2 linked regions of the Gluconacetobacter diazotrophicus PA1 5 genome follow. The protein of the gene in region 1 binds, or shares a complex with, the protein of each later gene. Links are inferred from orthologs where the notes say so. Each region holds a gene or a part of one and is shown in the gene's direction. Other genes may lie near its edges.

What was found.
Region 2: the proteins of GDI_RS09215 (region 1) and GDI_RS05595 are in contact, whole or in part, in a solved structure (PDB 8RP0), measured with the Escherichia coli proteins. The link is inferred for Gluconacetobacter diazotrophicus PA1 5 from one-to-one orthologs.

Annotation. Positions count from the first base shown.
Region 1 is NC_010125.1:1,967,422-1,973,458, forward strand. The notes cover bases 1,841-4,693. They hold GDI_RS09215 (anthranilate synthase component II), read left to right. Parts: upstream 1,841-2,895; coding sequence 2,896-3,492; downstream 3,493-4,693. Other genes in these bases: trpE (anthranilate synthase component I), read left to right, coding at 1,841-2,775; trpD (anthranilate phosphoribosyltransferase), read left to right, coding at 3,500-4,630; trpC (indole-3-glycerol phosphate synthase TrpC), read left to right, coding at 4,630-4,693. Also shown: GDI_RS09205 (peptidylprolyl isomerase), read left to right, coding at 1-1,210; more of trpE, read left to right, coding at 1,207-1,840; more of trpC, read left to right, coding at 4,694-5,490; cyclic pyranopterin monophosphate synthase MoaC, read left to right, coding at 5,493-6,008. UniProt on the Escherichia coli protein: Part of a heterodimeric complex that catalyzes the two-step biosynthesis of 4-amino-4-deoxychorismate (ADC), a precursor of p-aminobenzoate (PABA) and tetrahydrofolate.
Region 2 is NC_010125.1:1,178,935-1,185,008, reverse strand. Bases 2,166-5,055 are described here. They hold GDI_RS05595 (anthranilate synthase component I family protein), read left to right. Parts: upstream 2,166-2,858; coding sequence 2,859-4,253; downstream 4,254-5,055. Other genes in these bases: GDI_RS05590 (aminotransferase class IV), read left to right, coding at 4,250-5,055; ptsP (phosphoenolpyruvate--protein phosphotransferase), read left to right, coding at 2,166-2,853. Also shown: RNase adapter RapZ, read left to right, coding at 1-186; GDI_RS05610 (PTS sugar transporter subunit IIA), read left to right, coding at 183-680; GDI_RS05605 (HPr family phosphocarrier protein), read left to right, coding at 687-1,010; more of ptsP, read left to right, coding at 997-2,165; more of GDI_RS05590, read left to right, coding at 5,056-5,059; purH (bifunctional phosphoribosylaminoimidazolecarboxamide formyltransferase/IMP cyclohydrolase), read left to right, coding at 5,196-6,074. UniProt on the Escherichia coli protein: Part of a heterodimeric complex that catalyzes the two-step biosynthesis of 4-amino-4-deoxychorismate (ADC), a precursor of p-aminobenzoate (PABA) and tetrahydrofolate.

The DNA of each region.
Region 1 (6,037 bases):
GTCGCCCGACACGGTCGCGCGGTCGATCGACATTCCGGATGCCGAGCTGCGCCGTCTCTATGACGCACAGCAATCGAAATACCATGTGCCCGAGACCCGCAGCGTGCAGATCGTGACCGCGCCCAGCCAGGCCCGCGCCCAGGCCATTGCCGCCCAGTGGCAGGCGGGTGCCGACTGGGCCAAAATCCAGTCTGGCGCCAAGGACAGCGCGGCGGTGGGAATGGACAACGTCCGCGAAAGCGCGATTCCCTCGCCCGGCCTGGCGAAGCTGGTCTTCGCCGCCCCGGCTTCGGTCCTGCAGGGACCGGTGCAGACCGATACCGGCTGGGTCGTCTTCAGGGTGACGCAGGTCACGCCGCCGCATGACACCGATTTCGCCACCGCCCGGCAGGAACTGCGCGACCAGATGGCCCAGACCCAGGCCGCCGATCTGGTGGGGCCGCGCGTGCAGAAGCTGCAGGACGCGATCGCCGGCGGCGGGCTGGACCGCATTCCCGACAATCTGGGTGCCGTGGCCATCGCCGGGACGCTGGACGAGCAGGGCCGGACGCAGGCCGGCGAACCCGCGCCGGTTCCCGGAAGCGACGCGCTGCGCCGGGCGATCGTGGCGCGGATCTTCGCCCAGGCGAAGGGGGCGAACCCGACACTGGTGCAGGGGCCGGACAATGCCTGGTTCGCCGTCGCCGTGGACAGCGTGGAACCGGGCCAGCTTCGCCCCTTCGACGCCGTGCCCGACCAGGGACGCGGCGCGTGGGAGGACGAATCCCGCCGTCACACCGCCAATGTGCAGGCCACCGCGCTCTACCTGGCCGCGAAGGCCCATGGCGGCGTCGCGGCGGCGGCGGGCCCGGGGCAGCAGGTCCTGCACCCCGCGCCGCTGGGGCGCGGACAGCAGATCGAGGGCGTGCCCGATGAGCTGGCACGCCTGGTCTTCCGCCTGGGCGCTGCCGGGCAGACCGTCATGCTGGACGAACCGGACGGGTTCTATGTCGCGACCCTGACCGCGATCACCCATCCCGATCCCGCGACCCAGCCGATGCAGGTCGACCGCATCCGCACCGGCCTGTCGCAGGCGATCGCCAACGATATCGGCCTGTCCTACGCGGCAACGCTGCAGCAGGCCGTCAAGCCCAAGACCAACATGGGCGCGCTGCAATCCGCCCTGTCGTCGGTGACCGGCAGCCCCGCCGCCGGAGAATCCAGCCCGTGAGCATCCCCTCCGCCTCCGCCGCCCCGGTTCCGGCCGGGCGCGACGACGTGCTGGCCACGCTCCGGCAGGGACAGGGCGCGGTGGTCTGGAGCATCGAGGCCGCGGACCTGCTGACCCCGGTCGCCGCCTATATGCGCCTGTCGCGCCTGGCCGGGGCCAGCGACACGGCGCCCCCGCGCAACGCGTTCCTGCTGGAAAGCGTCGAGGGCGGGGTGGCGCGCGGCCGGTATTCGGTGATCGGCCTGCTGCCCGACCTGATCTGGCGCTGCCATGGCGGCGCGGCCACGATCAACACCGACGCGGCGCGGGACCCGGCCGCGTTCGTGCCGGCCGGGGTGCCGCCGCTGGATTCGCTGCGCGCCGTGATCCGCGCCAGCCAGATGACGTTGCCGTCCGGCCTGCCGCCCATGGTGGCCGGGCTGTTCGGCTATCTGGGCTATGACATGGTCCGGCAGATGGAGCATCTGCCGGACATGCCGGCTGACGACCTGGACCTGCCCGAAGGGGTGATGATCCGCCCCGGGCTGTTCGCGATCTTCGATACGGTGCGCGACGAGCTGATCCTGGCGGCGCCCGTGCGCCCCCGAAGCGACCGCACGCCCGAAGCGGCATGGCAGGCGGCGCAGGACCTGCTGGCCACGGCGCGGCGCACCCTGTCCGAGCCGCTGCAACTGCACGAGATCACGCCGGATTATACCGGGCCGCTCGAGGCGCCGCGCTCGACCTTCACGCGTGAGGGTTTCTGCGCCATGGTCCGGCGCATCCAGGACTACATCGCGGCGGGCGATGCCTTCCAGGTCGTGCCCAGCCAGCGTTTCTCGACCGCCTTCACGCTGCCGCCGCTGGCGCTGTACCGGGCGCTGCGCCGCATCAATCCGGCGCCGTTCCTGTTCAACCTGGCGTTCGACGGATTCAGCCTGGTGGGCTCGTCGCCCGAAATCCTGGTCCGGCTGCGCGACGGGCAGATGACGGTGCGCCCGCTGGCCGGCACCCGCCCGCGCGGCCGGACGGACGAGGAGGATCTGGCGCTGGAGCGGGACCTGCTGGCCGACCCCAAGGAACTGGCCGAGCACCTGATGCTGATCGATCTGGGGCGCAACGATATCGGGCGGGCCTGTACCGTGGGTTCGGTCCAGGTGACCGAGAAATTCGTCATCGAGCGCTTCAGCCACGTCATGCACATTTCCTCGAACGTCGAGGGGCAGTTGCGGCCGGGGCTGGAGGCGCTGGATGCCCTGATCGCGGGCTTTCCCGCCGGGACCCTGACCGGCGCGCCGAAGATCCGTGCGATGGAGATCATCGACGAGGTCGAGCCGACCCGCCGCGCCACCTACGCCGGATGCATCGGCTATTTCGGGGCGAACGGCGCCATGGATACCTGCATCGGCCTGCGCATGGCCGTGGTCAAGGACGGGCAGATGCACGTGCAGGCCGGCTGCGGCGTGGTGGCCGACAGCGTGCCCGACCTGGAATACGAGGAAACCCGGCACAAGGCGCGTGCCCTGTTCCGCGCGGCCGAGGACGCTGTGCAGTTCGCCCGCGGGCAGAACACGGCGGGATCATAAAATTGCGCCGTTCTTAACGAGTGGCGCAATAAAATCCCCATTTTTGAACGCCAGACATTATTTTGATTAATTTCTGATCTGTTGTTTGACCGGGCCGAAACGGGAGGTCATCATATTGCCATGATCCTGCTGATCGACAATTACGACAGCTTCACCTTCAACCTCGTCCACTATCTGGGCGACCTGGGGGAGGTGTGCGACGTTCGCCGCAATGACGCGCTGACCGCCGACCAGGCCATGGACCTGAACCCCGACGCCATCGTGCTGTCGCCCGGCCCGGGCACGCCGGACCAGGCGGGGATCTGCTGCGAACTGATCTGCAAGGCCGCCGGCCGCGTTCCGGTCTTCGGCGTCTGCCTGGGGCACCAGGCCATCGGGCAGGTGTTCGGCGGAACGGTCGTGCGGGCGCCCACCCCGATGCATGGCAAGGTCAGCCCGGTGACCCATGACGGGAGCGGCGTATTCGCGGGCCTGCCCGACCCGTTCCTGGCCACGCGCTATCACAGCCTGACCGTCGATCCGGCCGACCTGCCGTCCGACCTGGTGCCGGTCGCCCGGACCGAGGACGGCGTCATCATGGGGCTGCGCCACCGCACGCTGCCGATCTTCGGCGTCCAGTTCCACCCCGAGAGCATCGCGTCGGAACACGGGCACGACATCCTGGCCAATTTCATGGCCATCGCGCGGGGCCTGAACACACCGCGAAAAGCGGCCTGAGCCGATCATGGATGGCGTGCCGTCCCTGTCTGCCGACCAAGCGGGTGCGTTCCGGACCATCCTGAACCGCCTGGCGCGGGGCGAAACACTGACTGAAACCGAGGCCGAGGACGCGTTCGGCCTGATCATGGACGGCGGCGTGCCCGACACGCTGATCGCCGCCTTCCTGATGGCGTTGCGGGTCCGGGGTGAGAAGCGCGCGGAACTGCTGGGCGCGGTGCGCGCCGTGCGGTCACGCATGCGGGCGGTCGGCCCCGTTCCTCCGGGCACGATCGATGTCTGCGGCACGGGCGGCGACGGACTGGGCACACTGAATATTTCGACCGCCGTCGCCTTCGTCCTGGCCGCGCTGGGTGTTCCGGTCGCCAAGCATGGCAACCGGGCCCTGTCGTCGCGTTCCGGCGCGACCGACGTGCTGGGCGCGCTGGGCGTGGATCTGTCGGACGACCCGTCGGTGATCGCCGCGCGGATCAATGACGGAAACCTGGCTTTCATGGCGGCGCCGGCGCACCATCCGGCCATGCGCCATGCCGGACCGGTGCGGGCCGCGCTGGGAATCCGCACGCTGTTCAACCTGATCGGCCCCTTGTGCAATCCGGCCGGCGTCACACATCAACTGGTCGGTGTGTTCGATCCGGCATGGCTGCGCCCGGTGGTGGAGACGTTGCAGCTTCTGGGGTCGGAGCGCGTGTGGGCCGTGCATGGCTATTGCGAAGGCGCGACGGGCGGCCGGGGCGTGGACGAACTGACGCTGGCCGGTCCTACCGCGATCGTGGCGTTGCAGAACGGACGGATTTACGACCTGACGCTGCGGCCCGAGGATGCGGGCCTGCGCCCCGCGCCGATCACGGCGATCGCGGGTGGCGGGGCGGAGGAAAATGCGGCGGCCCTTACGGCTTTGCTGGCGGGCGCCCATGGAGCCTATCGCGATACCGTGCTGCTGAACGCGGCGGCCTGCCTGCATGTGGCGGGACGCGGTGCGGCACTGGATGACGATGGGAGATTGAGACCGGCGTCGCTACGGGCGCTGGTGGCGGATGCGGCCCGCGTGCTGGATGACGGATCGGCCCTGGCCATGCTGAATTCCGCGCGCCGTCGCCACATGGATACGCCGGAGGGGATTACACAAAGCTTATGATGAACGACATGCCGACAAGCCAGGCGCCGATCGATTGCGGTAACACGCCCGGCCAGGACGGGATTCCCGATGTCCTGGCGCGGATTTGTGCCCGCACCCGCGTGGATGTCGCCCAGCGGGCGACGATCACCCCGCTGAAGGACATCACCGCCCGCGCGCGCGAGGTCGACTCTCCCACCCGGGGGTTCGGCCAGGCGCTGAAGCAACGCACGGCGGACCGGCAGATCGGCCTGATCGCGGAGATCAAGAAGGCATCGCCATCCGCGGGCATCCTGCGCCCGGACTACGATCCGGCCGGCATCGCCGTGCAATATGAAACGGCGGGCGCCGCCTGTATCTCGGTGCTGACCGAAGGGTCCTGCTTCCACGGCTGCGCCGAGGACCTGCAACGGGTTCGCAAGGCATGCAGCCTGCCGATCCTGCGCAAGGATTTCATCCTGGACCCGTGGCAGGTCCATGAAAGCCGGCTGATCGGTGCGGACTGCATCCTGCTGATCCTGGCCGCCCTGACGGATACCGAGGCATCGGAGCTGCTGGACATCGCGCGCGGACTGGACATGGACGTGCTGGTGGAAGTGCATGACGAGGGCGAACTGAACCGCGCCCTGGCGCTGGATACGTCCCTGATTGGCATTAATAACCGAAATCTCAAGACCTTGAAGACCGATCTTGAGACAACCATCCAACTGACCCCCCTGGTGCCGCCGGACCGGATCGTGGTGTCGGAGAGTGGCATCAGCACGCACGCGGACATCGTCCGGCTGAGCGAGATCGGCGCCAGCGGCTTCCTGGTCGGCGAGAGCCTGCTGCGCCACGATGTCCCCGGCGACGCGGCCCGCGTGCTGCTGGGCACGGTCTGAACATGGCGACTGCCGGCGGATTGTCTCACCTGGACGCCAACGGCCATGCCGTCATGGTCGATGTGTCCACCAAGCCGGCCACGGCGCGGCAGGCCGTCGCCCGCGGGCGGGTGTCGATGCGCGAGGAGACGTTGGACCTGATCCTGTCGGGCACCATCAAGAAGGGTGACGTGCTGGCGGTATCGCGGATCGCGGGAATCATGGCGGCCAAGAAGACCGCCGACCTGATCCCGCTCTGCCACCCGCTTCCATTGTCCTCGGTCCGGGTGGAACTGACGGCGTCCCATGACCGGACCGGGGTGGAGATCGAGGCCTGCGTCGGCACCACCGGTCAGACCGGGGTGGAGATGGAGGCCCTGACGGCGGTCAGCGTGGCGGCGCTGACGCTGTACGATATGTGCAAGGCGGTCGATCGCGGCATGACGATCGAGGCGGTGTACCTGGCGCGCAAGACGGGCGGGCAATCCGGCTCGTACGAACGCCCCGAAGCGGGAGCGGCACCGACACCCATGGCATAACCATCCGAACGGCAGGCGCACGGCCTGGC
Region 2 (6,074 bases), 790 kb from region 1 along the record:
CCTGCCCATATTGAAAAGGGCGCGGCCCCGACCGATGTGCAGTCGGGCGGCGCGGATGCTCAGGGTGCGTGGCCGATCATCGTCATGCACCGCGAACTGGCCCGGCAGGGGCGATCTAGCTGGCGCTGGGCCAGCCGACCGAGGGAGCACGCGGCGGACGTGGTGGAAGGGCAGTATTCCTCATGATTGGTATGGTCCTCGTCACCCATGGCGAGCTCGGCGACACGCTGAAACGCGCGATGGAGCACGTGGTGGGGCCGCAACCCCAACTGGCTACCCTGAACATCGAGGCTGGTGACGATCCCGTCCTGCGACGCGCGGACCTGCAATCGGTGATCGCCGGCGTCGATACGGGTGATGGCGTCCTGCTGCTGACCGACATGTTCGGCAGCACGGCCTCGAACCTCGCCATTTCCACGATGGAAGCGGGCCGGGTGGAAGTCCTGGCCGGCGTCAACGTGCCGATGATGGTCAAGCTGGCGCAGATCCGCAACGGCCACACGCTGGAGGAATGCGCGGACCTGGCCGAGGGCGCGGGCCGCAAATACATCTCCACCGCCTCGCACCTGCCGCCGCAATGCCTGGGGGGCGCCCGGAGCTGCCTGCTGGGCGAACGCCCCGCCGACATGCCGCCGCAGGCGCTGTACCGTCCTGCGCCGCGGCGGGTCGCCATGGGCTGACCGGGCATGTCCTCGCCCGGCATGTCGGCTCCTGGCGGGCTGGACCCCCAGGACCCCGATGTCCTGTCCGTGACCCTGACCATGGTCAATCGTCGCGGGCTGCATGCGCGCGCGGCGGCCAAGCTGGTGACGGTGGCCGAGCAGTTCGACGCGAATGTCGAGGTCACGCGGGCCGACCAGACCGTATCGGCGCGCTCGATCATGGGCCTGATGATGCTGGGGGCCGGTCGGGGGGAATCCATTACCCTGATGGCCACGGGATGGGATGCCCATGCGGCGATCGAGGCCCTGGTGGCCCTGATCGAGGCGGGCTTCCATGAAGACGACTGACGCCGCCGGCCCCTCGTCCGCGCCGCGCCGGCGGGCTGCCGGCCGGCGGGGAACGCGGGCGGAACACCGGCTGTCCGGCGATGCCACGGTGCGCGGCATCGCCATCGGCCCGGCGGCGGTGGCGCTGGAAAGCCCGGCGCCGGATATGGATCCCGACGCCCGCGCCGCCGACCCCGCACCCGAGCTGGAGCGCCTGGCCGAGGCCGTGGAACGGTCGGTGCGGCAGGTCGAACGCCTGCGCGACCGCCTGGCGGTGCTGCCCGAGGACAGCCAGATCGAAATCGGATCGCTGCTGGAGGTCTATCGCCGGATGCTCGGCCCGTCGCGCCTGCAGCGCGGCATCCGCCGCCGCATCGTCCAGGACGGACTGACAGCCGAAGCCGCCGTCCGGCAGGAAACCGAAAGCCTGGCCCTGGCCCTGCTGGGCGGGGCCGACGCCCCGGTGCCCGAGGGCGAGGACGCCGCCGCCGCCCAGCGCCGCGCGGGCGAATTCCGCGAAATCGGCCGGCGGCTGCTGCGCAACCTGGGGCGCATGCCCTTTCGCTCGTTCAGCGCGCTTCCCGAGGGCGCGGTGCTGGTCACCGAACAGTTGCGCCCCGCCGATGCGGCGCTGATCGACCCGTCGCGCATCGTCGCGGTCGCGACCGAGGAAGGGGGCGCCACCGACCACACCGCCATCATGCTGCGCGCCCTGGGCATTCCCGCCGTGCTGGCCGCCCACGGGCTGATGGCGCGGGTGCGCGAGGGGGCCACCGTGGTGGTGGACGGCACCGCCGGGCTGGTGGTGGTGGACCCGACCGAGGATACGCTGGCGGCGGCGCGCGGCGGGGTGGCCGAACATGCGCGCGAACGCCAGGCGCTGGGCCGGCTGCGCCGCCTGCCGGCCCGCCTGTCCAGCGGCGAGAAGCTGCATCTGCAGGCCAATCTGGAACTGCCGGCCGAACTGGCGCTGATCGCGCAGTCCGGCGCGTCGGGCATCGGCCTGCTGCGCACGGAATTCCTGTTCATCAATGCCGAAACCATGCCGGACGAGGACAGCCAGGCCGCGATCTATTCCGAAATCATCACCGCGATGGCAGGGGATACCACCACCATCCGCGTGGTGGACTGGGGCGGCGAAAAGCATAGCGAGGCCCTGAACCGCGCGGGGCTGGACCGTGACGGCGACAACGTCAATCCGGCGCTGGGCGTGCGCGGCCTGCGGCTGCTGCTGCGCCATCCCGCGATCCTGGAAACCCAGTTCGCCGCGATCCTGAAGGCGTCGTCCGCCGGGCCGATGCGCGTCATGCTGCCGATGGTCACGACCGTCCCGGAACTGCGCGAGGCCCGCGACATCTATCAGCGCGTCGCGCGCCGCCTGCGCCGCCGGGGGGTGAAGCTGGGTGACAGCCTGCCGCCGCTGGGCATCATGGTCGAAACCCCGGCCGCCGCCATCATGGGCGATGCGCTGGCGCAGGAAGCCGAATTCCTGGCCATCGGCACCAACGACCTGACGATGTACACGCTGGCGGCCGATCGCGCCCTGGCCGATGTCGCGTCCCTCTACCAGCCGCTGCATCCCGCCGTGCTGCGCCTGATCCAGACGGTGACCGAGGCCGCGCTGCGCCAGTATCGTCCGATTTCGATCTGCGGGGAAATCGCCGGCGATCCGCGGGTGGTGCCGCTGCTGGTCGGGCTGGGCCTGCGCAGCTTCTCGATGACCGCCTCCGCCGTGCCCCGGGTGAAGCGCAGGGTGCGCGCCCTGTCGTTCGAGGACTGCCGACGGCTGGCCCACCGCGTGATGGAATCCCCGGACGTGGCCGAAGTCCTGTCCCTGATCGACGCCTTCGCCGCGGGGGGGTAGCGGTCATGGATGGTCCGGTTGGCATCGGGGACCTTCACGCCGTCGAACTGCCGTGGCGGGACCCTGATGACGTGCTGTGGGCGTGGCGGGACGAACCGTGGCTGGCCTGCCTGGACAGCGGCGGGCCGGCGGGGCCGCGCGCGCGCTGGACCATCCTCTGCCGCCGGCCGCGCCAGGTCCTTGAATGGCGGGACGGCGGGGCCCCGCTGGCATCTGATCCGCTGGCGGCCCTGCGCGCCCTGCTGCCGCCGGCCGGATCGCCGCCCGTGACCGCATCCGGCGAGGCCCTGCCGTTCGCGGGCGGGGTGATCGGCTTCGCCGGGTACGGGGTGGGGCGGCGCCTCGAAGGGATCGCGACCCGCCACGTGGCCGATCCGGCCCAGCCGGACCTGGCGGCGGGGTTCTATGACCATGCCGTCCTGTTCGACCGTGTGCGGCGGCGCGCCTACCTGGCGACGATCCGCCCCGATCCGGACCGGCTGATCGCCGACGTAAGCGCCGCGTGGGCGGCCATGGAGCCGGCCCCGGCCCCCGCCGCCCTGCCGCGCCTGGCCTTCGCCGCCGACCAGGCGCCGGGGCAGTACGCCGCCGCGGTGGCGCGCGCGGTGGAGCGGATCGCGGCGGGCGACATCTTCCAGGTCAACATCACCGGGCGCATGGCCGCCCGCCGCCCGCCCGGCCTGACGGACGGCGCCATCTACCGGGCCCTGCGCCGGGCCTCGCCCGCGCCGTTCGGGGCGTGGCTGGCCTGCGGGCCGGGTTTCGGCCTGCTGTCGGCCTCGCCGGAGCGGTTCGTGCATCTCGGCCCTGACGGGGTGGCCCGCACCCGGCCGATCAAGGGCACCCGCCCGCGCGGCGCCACCCCGGCACAGGATGCCGCCCGCCGTGTCGAACTCGCGGCCGATGAGAAGGAACGGGCGGAAAACCTGATGATCGTGGACCTGATGCGCAACGATCTGGGTCGTGTCGCGCGGATCGGCAGCGTCGGTGTCCCGGAACTGCTGTCGGTGGAGACCTTCACCCATGTCCATCACCTGGTGTCCGAGGTCACGGCCACCCTGGCCCCGGGACGGGATGCCATCGACCTGCTGCGCGCCACCCTGCCGCCCGGATCGGTGACCGGCGCGCCGAAGCACCGCGCGATGCAGATCATCGACGAACTGGAATCGTCGGCGCGGCAGGCCTATTGCGGGGTGGTCTTTCGCATCGGCACCGATGGCGCGATGGACAGTTCGGTCGTCATCCGCGCCCTGGCCACGACGCCGGATGCGATCGTGGCGGCGGCGGGGGGCGGGATCACGATCCTGTCGGACCCCGGGCGGGAATATGCGGAAATGTGCCTGAAGATCGCGCCGCTGCTGGCCCTGTTCGGGGCCGAGCCGGCCGGGATGGCGTCATGACGATGCTGTGGCTGAATGACGGGCTGGTCCCGGCGGACCGGGCGCGGATCGATCCCGCCGATCGCGGCCTGACCCTGGGTGACGGACTGTTCGAGACGATGCGCGTCGCGGGGGGGCGCATCGCCCATCTGGCCCGGCATCTCGACCGGCTGTGCCAGGGTGCGGACCTGCTGATGTTTCCGGGCCCCGACCTGGACCGGATCGAGGACGCGTTGCGCCAGGTGGTGCGGCACAATGCGCTGGCCGAAGGCGCGCTGCGCCTGACTCTGACGCGCGGCTGCGGCCCGCGCGGCCTGTTCCCGCCCGCCTCTCCGCAACCCAGCCTGCTGATCGTGCCCTTTCCCCCGGCGCCCGCCCCGGGACCGGCCCGCCTGGTGGTCAGCACCCGCGTCCGGCGGGATGCGGCATCCCCGCTCTCGCGGGTCAAGAGCCTGAATTACCTGCCCAACATCCTGGCCCGGCTGGAGGCCGAACAGCGCGGCGCGGATGACGCGCTGCTGCTGAACGCGGCGGGGCGGGTGGCCGAAAGCACGGTCAGCACGGTGCTGGTCCATCACCAGGGGCGCCTGGTCACGCCGCCGGTCGGCGACGGCGCCTTGCCGGGGATCGCTCGCGCCGTGCTGCTGGCGGCTTGCATGGTGGAGGAGGCCTCGCTGATACCCGACGATCTGCGGGGGGCAGGGGGTGTGGTGCTGGTCAACAGCCTGTCGGTGCGTCCGGTTGTCAGTCTGGACGGGATGGCGTTGTCTGTTCTGCCGGGGTTGGTCGAGGACATTCGGGCGTGTGTACAAGGGCTCAGCCCTTGACCCGCCAAAGGGCCGAGCCCTTTGGAAACCCAATCGTTCGGGGTGCGGGGCATCATGCCCAGCCTTGCTCCCGTGGTCCAGGTTGGATAAGGACGCGGGCTTTGCCGCCCGTCCATGTGAAAGGTCGCTTCCCGCGATGACCCAGACGCCCGTGCCGGTCCGCCGCGCCCTGATTTCCGTTTCCGACAAGGCGGGGTTGCTCGACCTCGCCCGCGCCCTGATCGCCCATGGGGCGGAAATCCTCTCGACCGGGGGCTCGGCCCGTGCGCTGCGCGAGGCCGGACTGAAGGTGACCGAGGTGTCGGACCATACCGGCTTTCCCGAAATTCTCGACGGGCGGGTGAAGACCCTGGTGCCGCAGATCCATGGCGGCATCCTGGGCCGCCGCGACCTGCCGGCCCATCTGGCGCAGATGGACGAACACGGGATCGCGCCGATCGACCTGGTCGCGGTGAACCTCTACCCGTTCGAGGCCACGGTGGCCTCCGGCGCGGGGGAAGAGGACTGCATCGAGAACATCGATATCGGCGGCCCCGCCCTGATCCGCGCGGCGGCCAAGAACCACGGCCATGTCGTGGTGCTGACCGATCCGGCGCAGTACGGCGCGGTGATCGACGCGCTGGCCCAGGGCGGCACCACGCTTGCGGCGCGGCGCGCGCTGGCCGGCGCGGCCTATGCCCGCACCGCCGCCTATGATTCCGCCATCGCGGCGTGGTTCGCCGTGCAGCGCGGCGACGTGCTGCCGGAACGCCTGGCCGTCGCGGGCCTGCGCCGCGAAAGCCTGCGCTATGGCGAAAATCCGCACCAGCAGGCGGCCTTCTATGCCGACGGCAGCAGCCGGCCCGGTGTGGCCACCGCCCGCCAGGTGCAGGGCAAATCCCTGTCCTACAACAACCTGAACGATACCGATGCGGCGTTCGAGGCCGTGGCGGAATTCGACGGCCCGGCGGTGGTGATCGTCAAGCACGCCAATCCCTGCGGCGTCGCCACCGCCGATACGCTGTCGGCGGCCTGG